DNA from 2 places in the Paenibacillus sp. FSL H3-0333 genome. Region 2 is predicted to be linked to the other one. Evidence: a T-box and tRNA genes for the amino acid it is inferred to sense, from the RefSeq annotation. Region 2 holds a T-box; the other holds one or more tRNA genes.

Region 1 (4,425 bases), 3.0 Mb from region 2:
TGTATCGAACGCATAATCAATTAGTGCGCGAAGGGCTTCAGGCACATATCCTTTTCCCCAGCACTCGCGGCTAAGGTCATAACCGATCTCTGTTTTGGCATTGTCATAGTCCAGCGCATTGAAACCACAGGAGCCGATAATCCGGCCGGATTCTGCTTCCGTGATGGAATAGCGGATCGCCTGATTCTCGGTAGCTAACTTATGAAGCAGCTCAATCATCTCCACGGCCTGACTCTCATCCGTGAAGCTGCTGATATTCATGAACCGGGTGACTTCAGGATCGGACCAGATCGGGAACAGGCTGGCTGAATCGGCGGTGCGCATTTGTCTTAATACTAATCTCTCGGTTTGTAATTCTGTAATCATCAATAAGTTACCTCCATTAAATATATATGGTATTGGTGAGGTACAACTATTGATATCTGCGCATAGTTCAGTCCTTTCCGTGTGTAAGCTGTCTCTATTATATAGAATACAGGGGAGAATGTTAATCAGGGACGCGCCTGTTTCGTATTCCTCCTGACATGGTAAACTTTAGATAAAAACATCTGGGAGGGTATTATGAGAAAAATGTTACTGGTAGTATTGTTCTTGTTCGTATTGACAGCTTGTGGGGATTCCAAAGACGGGGTAACCACTAAAGACTTAGCCATCCAAAAGGTGAACGATCATAAAGCCGTTGTTGAGTATGGAATGAGCCGTGCAGAAGCGGAAGAGGTATTGGGTAAGGGGGAGGATAAGGATATTGCGAATTCAGTCATGTATAGCTCTGGCGTGAGGATTATGTACCGGGAGGATAAAGTGGCAGGGATTACTCTGGCAGAGGAATCGAAAGATACATATGAAACCACTGGCGGTTTTAAAATTGGCATGTCTAAGGATGACTTCAAACAAATCTATGGCGATCAATATCTGAAGGAGATGGAGCGCAACCTGGATTATGCTTACGATGCCACCAACAAGCGATATTTGCAGGAGAAAGAGTGGGTGGCGAAAGCGGAAGATGACACGAAAATATATGTGATTTCAGCCATGTTCAACGGTAAGGGTCAAGCAGACGCCGTCGTATTGGTGGATAAGCGAATGGCGATCACGTTAAGGTAAAAGGGGGAGGGCTGACGATCAAGCATGTGCTAGTATGTTTCTTTGAGTCTTGGGGACAGAATAGCAGTATATGGGGCCCCAAAGGCTGGCTTTTTCTACAACGAGTAGTTCTGCCATGATATAATCAATGTATATGATTGGAGTGATAATCGTGGAACTACTCGACGCACGGAATGACTTTATCTTCAAGAAAATTTTCGGCAGTGAGAATAACAAGGATGTCCTGCTGGCCTTCCTCAACAGTACCTTTATGGAGGCAGGCGAACCCCCGCTGACAGAGATTGTATTAATGAATCCGTACACTGATAAGGATGCTCCAGCGGATAAACAGTCTATTCTGGACATCAAGGCCAAGACGGCTGAGGGCAAACGGATCAACATCGAAATGCAGCTGTTTAATCCATACAATATGGAGAAGCGGACACTGTTCTACTGGAGCGAGATGTATTACCACCAAATTCAAAAAGGCGACGATTACAGTCAATTGAAGAAGTGTGTGACGATCAATATACTGAACTATTCCTGTCTTCCTAATGACCGCCATCATAATGTGTTTCATCTTCGGGAAGATCACACCGGAATTCAGTTGAACAACGATCTGGAGATTCATGTGATGGAATTAACAAAGCTTGAGGAGCAGGCCGTTCCATTAACTGGTGGTCTGATCAACTGGCTGTTATTCCTGAAGGGTGTTGAACAACCAAATTGGGAGGTGCTGACCATGAATGAACCGATGTTGAAAAAAGCAATGGATACGCTGGAGTTCCTGAGTCAGGATGCCGCTACAAGGATGGAGTATGAAGCCCGGATGAAGTATTTGCGTGATGAGGCATCACGAATGAATGGTGCTAAGGCTGAGGGGCGAGCTGAGGGACGAGCTGAGGGTATTGCTGAGGGGCGAGCAGAGGGACGAGCAGAAGGTGAGCGAAAAAAGGCAGAGACAATGGTGCGTGAACTTCTTGCTCTTGGAGTGGAAACCTCAATTATTGTTAGAGCCTCAGGCCTCTCAGAGCAAGAAGTTTTAAGCTTGAAATCACAAATGGGTAGACACTGACCATGAATGAACCGATGAGAAAAAAGAGAAACTGCTAGAAAGCTCTTGGCAATGGGGCAATGGAATTCAAAATTTAAAACTGCTGCAATGATAACAAAGAAAAACGAAGCCGATCATATGATCGGCTTCGTTTCTTTAAGGCTTTCCATTTATAGGACGGATGGGGTTCGAACCCATGACCCCTACCCTGTCAAGATAGTGCTCTCCCGCTGAGCTACCGTCCTGCAACGAAATTTATAATAACACAGGACGTGAGGGAATGGCAAGAGATTTTTTAATACGCATAGATGATACCGTTAAGCACGACCCTGTCACACCGCCGCAGTGACAAAAACCCACGACACCCAATCCATACAATACTACAATAATGGCAGTTGCAAGGAAGTTCCTTAACCAACATAAAAGGTGGAATTCTATCATGATCGTAACATTGCATGAAGCGGAGTGCCCTGGGGTGAGTCTCAAGTATGTAGTGATTTTTATGAAGCAAGGGAAGGATTGGGTACTGGTGCGGCACCGTGAGCGGTCTACATGGGAATTTGCCGGCGGGCATATTGAGGCGGGCGAGAGTCCCGGGGAAGCTGCGGTAAGAGAGTTGTATGAAGAGACAGGCGCTGAAGAATACGAGCTGCATCCGTTATGCATCTATTCTGTCAGAAGTAGTGAACTGGCAGAGAGCTACGGGATGTTGTATTATGCAGATGTCAAAAGGTTCGGAAATTTGCCCCCGTACGAAATGGCGGAGCTTCGAAGCTTCAGCGAGCTGCCGCAGGCGGTGACATACCCGGGGATTTACCCCACGCTATATCAGAGAGTATGTGAACATGTGAAGTACCTGTGAATCAATTGTAATGCGGAAAGGAAGCCCAGCTCATGAGTTACGAGATTACAAGGTTTAGGCGTCTTGGCGACTACCTGAGATCACGCCGGGAACGTCTGCAGCCTGAAGCTGTAGGGATCAAGGAAACGAACAGTCAGCGCAGAACACCAGGGCTGCGTCGGGAGGAGGTTGCGGTTCTGGCTGGTCTCAGCAGCACCTATTATACTTGGCTGGAGCAAGGCAGGGAGGTTACCGCCTCCAGAGAGGTCATGGAGAGTCTCAGTCAGGCGCTGCGGTTGTCGGCAGATGAGCGCAAGCATCTGTTCGAGCTATGGAATCCGGGCTTGCCGGATACACTTGCTTCTATAGATACAGCCAGTCCGGAGCTGAATCCGCAGTGGCGGGATATTATCCGCCAATTGACTTATCCGTCTTTTATTACGAATGAGCGGTCTGAGGTACTGGCCTGGAATGATAGGGCGAGTGAAGTCCTTAGTGATTTCGGCAGTCTGCATACTTCAGAGCGCATTATGATGCGTCTTCTGTTCCTGGATCCGGAGCTGCGCTGCCGGATGCTGAATTGGGAGGAGTTCGCTCTCTATTCAGTAGGGGTGTACAGAACCTATTATGACATGAACCTGCACGATCCCTGGTACAAGGAAATGGTCGATCAGCTCTTGGAGGACAGTGCGGATTTCGCTGAGATGTGGAAGCAGCACAATATTCAAGGCAAGAAGGTCAACCGTGTGGTCATAGAGAGTCTTGGCACGAGCCAGCCTGTAGTCTACGATATCAATTCGATGGCGAATCTGGCGGATCACCCGGGTCTGCATATTTGTATCTATACCCCTGTCATAACGTAGTAGAGGATCACCTGAAGGCGCATATCTTACTGGTCTGCTGCTCCCTGGTAATGATCTTACTAGCATGAACGTACTGTGGCTGCTCCACGGCAGGACGGTTAAAATAAGGTCATGTTCATAAGATCTATTACAGGGACAAGAGGAGGCAACCATATGCACACAAGAACACTTGGGAACGAAGGGCTGATCGTATCGGCTCTGGGACTCGGAACGATGATGATGCCGGATAATGAAGAGTCTGTACGAACCATTCATGGCGCGCTTGATCTGGGCGTAACTCTGCTGGACACAGCGGATATCTATGGAGCCTTCGAGCAGCAGCGCTTCGGCGGCAATGAACGGCTTCTCGGGCGGGCGCTTAAGGGCCGGAGAGATCGGGCTGTGATTGCGACCAAATTCGGCATTACGCATACTCAGGGACCCAAGGGAGACCCGGCCTATATCAAAAAATCCGTAGATGCCAGCCTCTATCAACTCGGCACAGATTATATCGATCTGTACTATCAGCACCGTCCCGATCCGAACATCCCTATTGAGGAAACCGCCGGCACCCTGGCTGACCTCGTCAAGGAAGGGAAGATCCG
Region 2 (4,425 bases):
CCTGATGCGGCAGATGCTGCCAGATCTCCTCCGTAATGAACGGCATGAACGGGTGGATCAGCCGCAGTGTGCGGTCCAGCACGTAAGCGAGAACAGACTGGGTCTTGGCCTTGGCAGCTGCGTCCGCTCCGTATAAAGAGAGCTTGGCGAATTCGATATACCAGTCACACAGATCATCCCAGATGAAGTTGTAGAGCAGGCGCCCGGTCTCGCCGAACTCGTACGAGTCAATTAGACGCGTAATATCGCGGGAAGTTTCGTTCAGGCGGTGCAGAATCCAGCGGTCCGCTGTGCCAAGCTCACCTGTAATGTCAATATCTTCAAAGGCTACGCCTTCCAGATTCATCAGCGCGAACCGGGAGGCATTCCAGATCTTGTTGGCAAAATTACGCGCCTGCTCTACCTTTTCCATACGGAACCGCAGATCCTGGCCCGCTGTGCTGCCGGTAGTAATCATATAGCGCATGGCGTCAGCGCCGTACTGCTCGATAACATCCAGCGGATCAATACCGTTGCCCAGAGACTTGGACATCTTGCGTCCTTCGGCATCGCGTACGAGTCCGTGCATCAGCACATCGGAGAACGGCTTCTGGCCAGTGAATTCCATGGCTGAGAAAATCATGCGCGCTACCCAGAAGTAGATGATATCGTAGCCGGTAACCAGTACATTGTTCGGATAGTAACGCTGATAGTCGCTGCTGTCCTGATCAGGCCAGCCTAAGGTAGCGAACGGCCAGAGGTTCGAGCTGAACCAGGTATCCAGAACATCCTCATCCTGCTTCAGGTCGGACAGCCCGCTGATGCGGCGTGCTTCTTCTTCATCATGTGCAACTACAAGCTCCCCGGTGGATTCAGAGTACCAGGCCGGAATACGGTGGCCCCACCACAGTTGGCGGGAGATACACCAGTCGCGGACATTCTCGATCCAGTTCAGGTACGTCTTCTCGAAGCGGTCCGGCACGAAGTGGACCCCGTCACCGTCCTTCTGTGCAGCGATGGCTGCTTCTGCCAGCGGCTGCATTTTGACGAACCACTGGGTGGACAGATAAGGCTCTACTACGGCCCCGGAACGCTCACTGTGCCCAACCTGGTGTACATGATCCTCAATGGAGATCAGCACACCTTGCTCCTTCAGGTCGGCTACGATGGCCTTACGGCAGTCGCTGCGGTCCATTCCCTGGTAAGCGCCCGCTTCCTCATTCATCACTCCGCCTTCATCCATTACGTTGATCTGCGGAAGGTTATGGCGGACTCCCATCTCGAAGTCGTTCGGATCATGCGCCGGTGTAATCTTAACTGCACCGCTGCCGAAATCCTTATCTACGTATTCATCGGCAATAACCGGAATCTCACGTAAGGTAACCGGCAGAATCAGCGTCTTACCGATCAGATCCTTATAGCGCTCATCCTCCGGATGTACCGCTACCGCTGTATCACCCAGCATCGTCTCGGGCCGCGTGGTAGCCACCGTGATATGGCCGCTGCCATCCTTCAGCGGATAACGCAGATGGTACAGATGCCCGTTCACTTCCTTGTATTCAACCTCGATATCCGACAGCGCTGTACGGGCAGCCGGGTCCCAGTTAATAATCCGCTTGCCGCGATAGATCAGGCCCTTCTGATACAGCTCCACAAATACCTTGCTTACCGCCTTCTTCATTCCATCATCAAAGGTAAAGCGTTCGCGGGAGTAATCGAGGGACAGGCCCATCTTAGCCCACTGGTCATGAATTGTCTCTGCATACTGGTCTTTCCAGGCCCACACCTGCTCCAGGAACTTCTCGCGTCCCAGATCATGGCGGGAGATTCCCTGCTGGCGCAGCTTCTGCTCTACCTTGGTCTGTGTAGCAATCCCTGCATGGTCCGTACCCGGCAGCCACAGGGTATCATATCCCTGCATCCGCTTGGTGCGGATCAGCACATCCTGAAGCGTGAAATCCAGCGCATGTCCGATATGCAGCATTCCTGTTACATTCGGCGGCGGAATCACGATGCTGTAAGGCTCCGCATCCGGCCGCTTGCCGGCTTCGAAGAAGCCCTTCTCCATCCAGTACGCATACCATTTCTTCTCTGCCGCTCCCGGATCATATGTAGTCGGCATGTCGCTCTGCTTGTGATTAGCTGAAGCGGTAGCTTCTGCCGCTTCCTGTTCGTTCGGCAGCTCTGCTGCTGCATTGTTGTTATCAGCCATTGTTAACCCTCCACTGTTAAATGTATTGAGTAGCTAGCGGTTTCTGAGAATACAAAAAGGCCCTTCGTCTCAAAGGACGAAAGGCCATTCTTTCGCGGTACCACCTTTGTTTCGCGCCAATAAAAAATAAACCACTGCCTTAAGTTCCCTTACAGGTTCCTGAAGCTTAGCGCGACACTCATGCAGGGTAACGGCTGCAACCGGCCGCATCCTAACCCGTCTTCATGATGAAGACAAGCTCAGAAGGGCAACTCCGGGGCGACTTCGGGGGCTGCATCCTGCGGGAATTCACACCAATGATAATCCCGCTCTCTGAAGGGCTGACCGCCTACTCTTCCCGTTCCCAGTCTTTATGCTAGTTATTACTTAGTTCAATAATACATTCAGTGTAATCCCTAGTCAACCAGCATATACACAAAGGGCGCGCAGCAGACGTACATTGATGCCTACTCCCCGCTCCAGATCACTTGAACCACATTGAAGCCCTGATGGCTGCCCGTTCCGGGAGCGCCATCCAGCGTAACAGAGAATGTGCTTCCGGCATCAATAATCGAGAAGGCTGAGGCGGAGACTTCCTCAGACTTGGAGGTTGCCCCTTTTTGTACAAAATAGTCCTTGTACGTATTGCCGAGCGTCTCCAGGCTCTGCTTCGTACGGTAGCTGAAGGTTGCGGACGGCTTACCGGTCGCCGAGCCTTCAATCAGATCAAATATCTTCGCATCCGCCGGAAGCGGGAAATCCGCCGGCAGGCTCTTCGGCCGCTTCACAGAATCTGCTGGTGTTCCAGTGGACGAGCCGCCGGAGGAGACAGCCGGAGCTGCAGCATCACCGATGATGACCCGGCTGGTTGCAGCATCGTAAGTAACAGCAGTGTTCAGCGCTTCGCCGATGGAGCGTACAGGCAGATAAGTGATGCCGTTGTAGGTAATCGGGGCAAGGGTTTTGCCGTTGCCGTCTTTGGGCGTGTACGCCTGGCCGTTCACGACGATCCCGATTTTGTTGTTCAGGAGCGCCTTGATCTCCTGCAGATTACTGGCGGCGTAGACACCGGCCGAGACTGTGAGCGTCAAGCTTAGTGCGGCCGCAGTGGCTGCCACTTTTCTCTTCATGTGAGTTATCATCCTTCCAGAAGTAGTGTACCAGCGCATAGCTGCCTGAATGTGTAATGTATGTAGGCCGGTAGTGACTATTACCCTTGGCTGAACGGTTTGTAAACCAGAAGCGGATTTCACAAAGAAACAGAAACAGCCCCATCCGTAAGGCAAGGGCTGTTCCTGTTAAGCCTGAATTCTCCGCACACCATCAATCTCAAGGAATGTATAATACCTGTCCCTCTTCTACAATCTGACCGGACAGGCGGTTATACATAGTCAGCTCCCGGGTGCTTAGCTGGTATTTCTCGGCTATGGTATCCAGCGTCTCTTCCCGCTGCACGATGCAGAGCCGTACCTTGCGGAACAGCTCTGTCCCGCCCATCCCGCCGATGAACCGGCTCTTCCACGCTGTATCATTGCCTGCCTCAGGAACAGCCTGCGCTACAGAGTCTATATTGCCCGAGAGCAGCTCCTCCTGCTCTCTGTTGGCGCGGCTTGCGCTGAGCAGCGAGGAGAAGGTGAGTGGCTCCTGCTCGGCGGCTCCCGGTTCTTTTTTGCTGCCAAGGGCAACCTTGAGATCCTGCTTCTCCTCCTGGGGAGACAAAGATTCCGCAGACAGGAAGACTTCATTGTCTGTGGCCTGGATCTCTTCTGCCGCCTCCCCTCCTTCGTTCCCTTCAAACAGCGCAGCAGCATCGTTGGCAGCGGAGGTAAGCACCGGCTCCGGCTGCGACACGGCATGAAGCTTCGCATTGCCCCAATGATCCACAGTGTTCAAGGCAGCGGTGCCTGTCTGAAGCGTCGTGTCCTCCTGAACCGAGCCGTTCACAGCCGCTGGTGCCGTCTTCTCTCTGGAGGTGAGGAAGTGAGCGGAGGCCTTATCAGCCGCCGGCTTGCTGCCTGCCGAAGAAGCCGTATCCAGGCTATGGGTCCTTACTCTGGGTTCCTTGTCCTTCAGGGGTGTGGAGAGATAGGCTGCGGGCTGGCTGTAAGAAGTATCTTCCGCGTACAGCGGCTCAGCTGCTGCCTCAGCCGGACCAGCGGAGTTCTGATCTTCCGCAGAGCCCTCTGCAGTCCCTTCGCCATAGGTCCAGAGCGAATTCTCATACAGGGTGTCATTCTCCGGATTGCGGATTTGCT

What was found. A T-box is a leader RNA that pairs with one kind of tRNA and senses whether it is charged. The one in region 2 lies ahead of MHH78_RS09495 (valine--tRNA ligase), so its partner is inferred to be a tRNA-Val.
Region 1: it encodes a tRNA-Val, which carries the amino acid that the T-box ahead of MHH78_RS09495 (valine--tRNA ligase) is inferred to sense. The anticodon was not compared.

Annotation. Positions count from the first base shown of each region.
Region 1 covers NZ_JBBODG010000001.1:5,087,156-5,091,580, reverse strand. Annotated here, with positions in the region: gene MHH78_RS22840 (GNAT family N-acetyltransferase) at 1-366, opposite strand, end outside; gene MHH78_RS22835 (hypothetical protein) at 562-1,104, shown strand; gene MHH78_RS22830 (Rpn family recombination-promoting nuclease/putative transposase) at 1,238-2,158, shown strand; tRNA gene MHH78_RS22825 (tRNA-Val) at 2,311-2,382, opposite strand; gene MHH78_RS22820 (NUDIX hydrolase) at 2,577-2,999, shown strand; gene MHH78_RS22815 (helix-turn-helix transcriptional regulator) at 3,032-3,841, shown strand; gene MHH78_RS22810 (aldo/keto reductase) at 3,995-4,425, shown strand, end outside.
Region 2 covers NZ_JBBODG010000001.1:2,125,271-2,129,695, reverse strand. Annotated here, with positions in the region: gene MHH78_RS09495 (valine--tRNA ligase) at 1-2,101, opposite strand, end outside; T-box leader at 2,261-2,545, opposite strand; gene MHH78_RS09490 (stalk domain-containing protein) at 2,638-3,300, opposite strand; gene MHH78_RS09485 (LysM peptidoglycan-binding domain-containing protein) at 3,500-4,425, opposite strand, start outside.